3 regions of the Peribacillus sp. NPDC060253 genome follow, and region 3 is predicted to be linked to each of the others. Evidence: riboswitches for the same ligand, from Rfam matches in the RefSeq annotation. Region 3 holds a riboswitch; each other region holds the start of a gene.

Region 1 (2,276 bases), on a different contig from region 3:
GAAAACGATTCACCCGAAACGGGGAGCGAAAAAAGATATGCTTAAACTGGCGAATAAAAACGCCTCCATCGCCCTACAGGAAAAATTTTCTTTGATTGAACGAGATGAAGAACGAACGATCAAAGCCGTGGAAAACCTCGGGTTCCAATTGGGCATCTATACCCCGCATCGAATTGAAGCCTTCGATAACTCCAATATCCAGGGAAGTGACCCTGTTTCCGCTTTAGTCGTGTTCATTGATGGGAAACCGGAAAAAAGGGAGTACCGCAAATATAAGATCAAAACGGTCCAGGGACCTGATGATTATGAATCGATGCGTGAAGTGGTTCGAAGAAGATATTCACGAGTATTGAAAGAAGGGCTGCCACTTCCGGATCTAATCATCATTGATGGCGGAAAGGGACATGTGGAAGCAGTTCGAGATATTTTGGAAAATGAATTGGGCCTTGATATTCCACTTTCGGGTTTGATTAAAGATGAAAAACACAGAACATCGCAATTGATGATTGGCAACCCGCTTGAACTTGTTCCGCTTGATTCACGGAGTCAGGAATTTTACTTATTGCAAAGAATTCAGGATGAAGTGCATCGGTTTGCGATTACGTTTCATCGCCAGCTACGCGGGAAAAATGCGGTTCACTCACAGCTTGATGATATTCCAGGAGTCGGGGAAAAGCGGAGAAAGCAATTATTAAAGCATTTTGGGTCATTGAAGAAAATCAAAGAGGCAACGACCGAGGAAATTATGGACGCAGGCATGCCAAAAGGGGTAGCCGAGGGAATCGTTAGAAAATTGCAAGAATAATCTTGCTTGCGATAAATCTCTATGCTATGATTAGAAGGAATTTTTAATTAGACAACTTAAAAGTGCTGATAGAGGTGCGGAATTCAAGAGTAAAAACCTGGAGAAGTATGAGCTTCCATGATAGGTTTTGAAAGGGGAGGACGCCGAAGGAAGACAAGACTCATACCTTGTTTTTCTGGTCTGACATTTAATAAATGGCGGATTGTCAGGGTTTATACCCTGGAGAGCTATCTCACTGTGTTTACAGTATTAGATATGTGATCACAGCAATGAGATATTTCTCATTGCTTTTTTTATTGCCTAAAAAGGTAGAGAGGGTGCATGAGGATGGCATTAATCGTTCAAAAATTCGGCGGAACATCCGTCGGTAGCGTAGAAAAAATCAAAAATGTTGCCAAACGGGTAATCGAGGAAGCGGAGAATGGAAATGAGGTAGTCGTCGTTGTTTCGGCTATGGGGAAAACCACGGATCAATTGGTTTCCATGGCCCGTGATATTTCCGGATCCCCGAGCAAGAGGGAAATGGATATGCTATTGACTACAGGAGAACAGGTAACGATTTCCTTGTTAACGATGGCATTGATTGAAGAAGGACATGAAGCCATTTCGTATACTGGCTGGCAAGCCGGCATGCAAACGGAATCCGTTCATGGGAATGCCCGGATTTTAAACATCGATGCTTCAAGGATCCAAGCTCAGCTTTTGGAAAAGAAAATAGTGGTCGTAGCCGGTTTCCAGGGGAACGATGCAAATGGGGAGATCACTACCTTAGGGCGAGGCGGTTCCGATACGACGGCGGTTGCCATCGCTGCAGCGCTGAATGCGGATAGATGCGATATTTATACGGATGTAACGGGTGTTTTCACAACGGACCCACGCTACATAAAAGGCGCTCGAAAACTCCAATCCATTTCTTACGATGAAATGCTGGAACTTGCCAATCTGGGGGCAGGCGTCCTTCATCCAAGGGCTGTCGAATATGCAAAAAACTATCAAATTCCGCTTGAAGTCCGTTCGAGCATGGAGAAAGAATCAGGAACGATCATTGAGGAGGAAGCAACTATGGAAGAAAACTTAATCGTACGCGGCATTGCTTTTGAAGACAGTATTACAAGAGTCACAGTATATGGTTTGCCCCAATCACTTGGTGTATTATCAACAATTTTCACGACACTTGCGAAAAACAGAATTAATGTGGACATTATCATTCAAAGCATGACCGCCGAGGATACCACCAATCTATCATTCTCCATTAAAAGTGAAGATACGGAAGCAGCCTTGATCGTGCTGGAAAATAATAAAGAAAAATTGGCATTCAATCGTATTGAAACGGAAGGCGGTTTGGCCAAAGTGTCCATCGTCGGATCCGGTATGGTATCCAATCCAGGAGTGGCCGCCGAGATGTTCGAAGTGATGGCCCATACAGGCATCCAAGTGAAAATGGTTAGCACATCGGAAATAAAAGTCTCGA
Region 2 (2,276 bases), on a different contig from region 3:
ACTAGTTTAAGCCCTAAGTCGAGCAAACAATCAAAAAGCAGTGCACTTCTTTCGAAGTTGCACTGCTTTTTATAAACTTATCCCGTTTATTATGGTCTTTAATTAGAAAGTCGGTATTTAAGTCTCGCTTTAATATTTTAATAACACAGATTCTACGTTACTAGGTTGTAGAGCTATTTGTAGAGCTGTTTTTTCTTCGTTGTTTAAAGGGAGCAATGGTAAGCGGACACCGCCAACATTTAGCCCTCGCATATTTAATGCTGATTTTACCGGTGATGGGCTTGGTGCAGCAAATAATGCTTTCATAATTGGAAGAAGATTACGATGTATGGAAGCAGCACCACGGACATCACCATTTTTGAAGCTATTAATCATTTCTTGCATTTCATTACCAATTATGTGTGAAGAAACCGAAACAATGCCTGTTCCACCGATGGCTAAAACCGGTATTGTTAATCCATCATCGCCGCTGTACAAAGTAAAATCACTAGTTGTTTCGCTAATGATTTGTGCCATGGCATCTAAGTCACCACTTGCTTCTTTTAATGCCACAATATTGTTGATTTTTGAGAGACGAACAATCGTCTCTACTGACATGTTTACAACACTTCGTCCTGGGATATTATAAAGCATTACAGGTAATGATGTTGATTGGGCAATAGCATTAAAGTGCTGAAATAATCCTTCTTGAGACGGCTTGTTATAGTATGGGGTAACGAGCATAACTCCGTCGACTCCTGCTGCCTCTGCTTGCCTTGTTAAGCTGATAGAAGCTTTCGTGTTATTTGAGCCAGTTCCAGCTATGACTGGAACTCTTCCATCAACAACTTCTACAACAACTTTGAATAAATCTACTTTCTCTTCTGCTGTTAATGTAGGAGACTCTCCGGTTGTACCAGCTATAACTAATCCATCAGAACCATTAGCAATTAAATAATTTACTAACGTTCTCGTAGCATAAAAATCAACCTCATTATTATGATTAAACGGGGTAACCATTGCGGTTAATACTTGGCCAAAATTCATAACTTCACACCCTTTTGTATAATTTTTTTGAAAAACTCAGAGGTGGTTAGGGCCATTCAGGAGTAAACGCAAAAAAGCAACAACGAGGATTCGCTGCTGCAGTAGAAACAATATTTATCAAAAAAATCGTTTCGGTGCGTAAGATAGCCCTCCATATAGTTTCCTATATGACAGTCCTGTATTTATTCAATAGCAGAACCAGCTTCAAGAATATGAGATTCTTTCCGCTTCGGCAAATTCCCCTTTCCACACTAGTCATAGGATCTCATTCTCCTCAAAATGTGTACTAATGGTCTTTGCTCCTCTATCCTCACTTCAAAAAGTATGAAGTAAGAAAATATTTAATTGACTGTAATATAGCAGATAATCCATTCTGTTGCAAGGCTAATTTAGAAATATTTTATTAAGAATACATGGATAATCGATGGAAATGGCTGCGGTATTGGGCTGGATTCATCTTTTTCCGTGACGTTTGGGAAGCAAGAAAACGAATCGCTTCAATTGTAAGTAGAACTCCATTGATTCAATCTACTATACTATCAGAAAAAATTGAGCAAAGCGAGACACTCGCTAATAGTTTATTAGGTGGAATTGGTCTTGATAATCAATACAGGTTTAAAATGGTCTAACAATATTAGATAAAAGAGTACGTCGTCATCTTAAGCCAACAAATGACTCTTGAATAGTTGATGAAACGTATATCAAAGTAAAAGGTCAATGGATTTATTTATATCGTGCAGTCGATTCAGAAGGGAATGCGATTGATTTTTATCTAAGGGAATCAAGAGATAAACAAGCAGCTAAGCGCTTTTCAAGAAAGCCTTGGCTACTTCTCATGTTTGTAAACCTTGTGTCATAACAGTGGATAAAAATCCAGCCTATCCTGTAGCGATTCAAGAGTTAAAAGAAGAGAATCGCATGCTTGAAGGCATGCAAATAAGGCAAGTTAAATATCACAATAATATGGTAGAACAGGATCATCGTTTTATAAAAAAAGCGCGTTCGTTCGATGTAAGGATAGAAATCATTTCGTACAGCTACTTACATACTGAGTGGCATAGAAGCCATGCATGTGATTAAAAAGAAACAGGTTTATCAAGGGTGAAGCTTGCCCAAAACCAATAAGAATTTATCCATAAATTGTTTGGATTAGCTTCATAATTTTTCAATATAAAGGAAACCACACTCTATGTTTCTAACGAGTGATTTTTGCACGAGAACTGCTTTTTTATTGCTTCTTCATCCTCTTA
Region 3 (2,276 bases):
AATTACAAAAATGGCAAGGATATAGAATAAAATGATGCGCCAGAAAACGGATCTGATCGCCTTTGGGATATTTTTTTCTGGATCTTCGCTTTCACCAGCCGTCACTCCAAGCAATTCCGTTCCTTGGAACGAGAAACCGGCAGCCATGAAAACGCCTAAGATCGTGAAGAAACCACCGTTAAAGGGGCCATCACCCATAGTGAAATTTGAAAAACCAATTGGGTCATTCCCACCCATGATTCCGAGAATGATCAGAACCCCAGTGATCAAGAAAATGACGACTGTCACGACTTTGATCATAGCAAACCAGAACTCGGCCTCGCCAAAACCTTTAACGGACATATAATTAATAAGAAACATAATGATTAACGCGATACCACTCCAGATAAAGGAAGGACTATCAGGAAACCAGAACTTCATAATTAAGACAACGGCTGCCAATTCGGCGGCAATGGTGATTGCCCAGTTATACCAGTAGTTCCATCCAATCGCAAAACCGAAAGACGGGTCGACGAATTTGGAAGCATAAACACGGAATGAACCGGCCACCGGCATGAACGATGCCATTTCTGCGAGACTTGTCATTAAATAATAAACCATGATGCCGATGACCGCGTATGCCACCAAGGCACCGCCAGGTCCGGCCGAATGAATCGCACCGCCACTTGCTAAAAATAAACCTGTTCCAATCGTTCCACCCAATGAAATCATCATTAAGTGCCGCGCTTTCAGGCTCCTTTTCAATTCAGTAGGGCTTGATGCTTTTTGTGAATTTGACAATTGATGTTACACTCCTTTTTATTGGAAGGGAACGAAATATAAAAAAACAGCAGTCGAAAAAGATCGACGGCTGTTTATAATAAACCCGTTTATCCTTCCGAAGATAGCTCCCCACGTTTTTAGAAAAACGTGACAGTGATGTTCCTGTTCGGTAACACCGCCAGCAAGGATATACATGGAATATACCCAAACTTCGGCAACTTATCCTTTCAAACGGAGTCTTGAATTTTCCAGAATCTCGTCCGTTTTACTTTTATAAGCTGCAGCCTCTAACTCATCGGTAAATGAGGAAGTATTCAATTTTCTTAAATCGTCGCGCCAGCATTGTTGACGTCGTACGATATTACTCAAGATATTCCTGAAATCATTAATTGATTGCTAGTAATTGAGTAAAGTTTACTATATCAAAATTATAAAATATTCTAATAGATATCGCAATCATTATTTTATGTGGTTATTTTTTCCTAGTTCTAGAAGGGTTGGCAAAAGGAAATAATCAAATTGCGACATACAAAAATAACATTAAACGCTCTTTCTTTTTATAAGGGCGTAGTCCAGCTTCACATGTTCGATTACTTCAGGATTCTCAAATAGATCCACTGCCATTTTACCGATCCATTCCAGCGGCAAGGAAATGGTCGTGATGTCGAGCATCTCACTAAGGCTATCATTATTGAAGCCGAGGATGGCGACATCGTTTGGAACTGTTATTCCCGATTTCTTAGCAGTAAGAATGAATCCAGCAGCCGTGTCATCATTAGTGATGATGATAGCTTCCGGTTTATCCATCATCGAATTCCACACCTGAAACAATTGTTCACCGTCTTTGATGTGATAACTGCCTTCAAACTGCCATTCTTTATTGTTTATAAGTTGATGATTTCTCATGATATCATTAAAGGCCTTTGTTCGAAGAAAACTGTTCCTGCTCTTTTTACGGCCGAGACTGTAACCAATCTTCTTATATCCTTTAGCAATCACGTATTCAAGGGCACAGGAAAAGGCTGCATAATGATCTATGCTGATCGACGATAATTCAGCCTGGGCTGTATCTTCACATAAAATAATCGGACCGTATTTTTGATATTCCAATAGGACTTTCATTTCCGAAATTCTTGAACAAACGATAATGCCATCAAGTTGCTTCATTTGCAGCATATTCAACGCTTGAATTTCTTTCTCTCTTTCATAATGGGTTTCAAAGATGACTATATGGCAGCCTATTGCGTTAGCCTGCTTAGTAATTCCGTGCACGATTGCCCCGTAATAGGGGTGATTGGTGAAAGGGATGATAATGCCGATAAGATTCGTTTTGCCCTTCGAAAGATGTATGGCATTGATGTTTCTTGAGTAATTCAAGCGATCGATGGCTTGTAAAACGCTCTCTCTTTTATCAGGGCTTACATATGGATGATTATTCAATACGCGAGACACTGTTGAGACAGATACACCTGCAAATTGAGCGATTTCTTTAATATTTGTCATAGGATCACCGT

The links. Region 3 has a riboswitch for lysine ahead of ACFWE9_RS03545 (amino acid permease). Riboswitches for the same ligand answer to the same signal wherever they lie in the genome.
Region 1: it holds a riboswitch for lysine, as region 3 does, so the genes downstream of both, ACFWE9_RS24710 (aspartate kinase) here and ACFWE9_RS03545 (amino acid permease) in region 3, are expected to answer to the same signal.
Region 2: it holds a riboswitch for lysine, as region 3 does, so the genes downstream of both, dapA (4-hydroxy-tetrahydrodipicolinate synthase) here and ACFWE9_RS03545 (amino acid permease) in region 3, are expected to answer to the same signal.

Annotation. Positions count from the first base shown of each region.
Region 1 is NZ_JBHXAS010000169.1:684-2,959, reverse strand. Features, by position in the region: gene uvrC (excinuclease ABC subunit UvrC) at 1-805, shown strand, start outside; lysine riboswitch at 867-1,043, shown strand; gene ACFWE9_RS24710 (aspartate kinase) at 1,133-2,276, shown strand, end outside.
Region 2 is NZ_JBHXAS010000091.1:15,078-17,353, forward strand. Features, by position in the region: gene dapA (4-hydroxy-tetrahydrodipicolinate synthase) at 130-1,026, opposite strand; lysine riboswitch at 1,163-1,341, opposite strand; gene ACFWE9_RS19860 (hypothetical protein) at 1,440-1,655, shown strand; partial or broken gene ACFWE9_RS19865 (IS6 family transposase) at 1,661-2,151, shown strand; gene ACFWE9_RS19870 (MFS transporter) at 2,274-2,276, opposite strand, start outside.
Region 3 is NZ_JBHXAS010000007.1:70,404-72,679, forward strand. Features, by position in the region: gene ACFWE9_RS03545 (amino acid permease) at 1-780, opposite strand, end outside; lysine riboswitch at 877-1,060, opposite strand; gene ACFWE9_RS03550 (LacI family DNA-binding transcriptional regulator) at 1,303-2,265, opposite strand.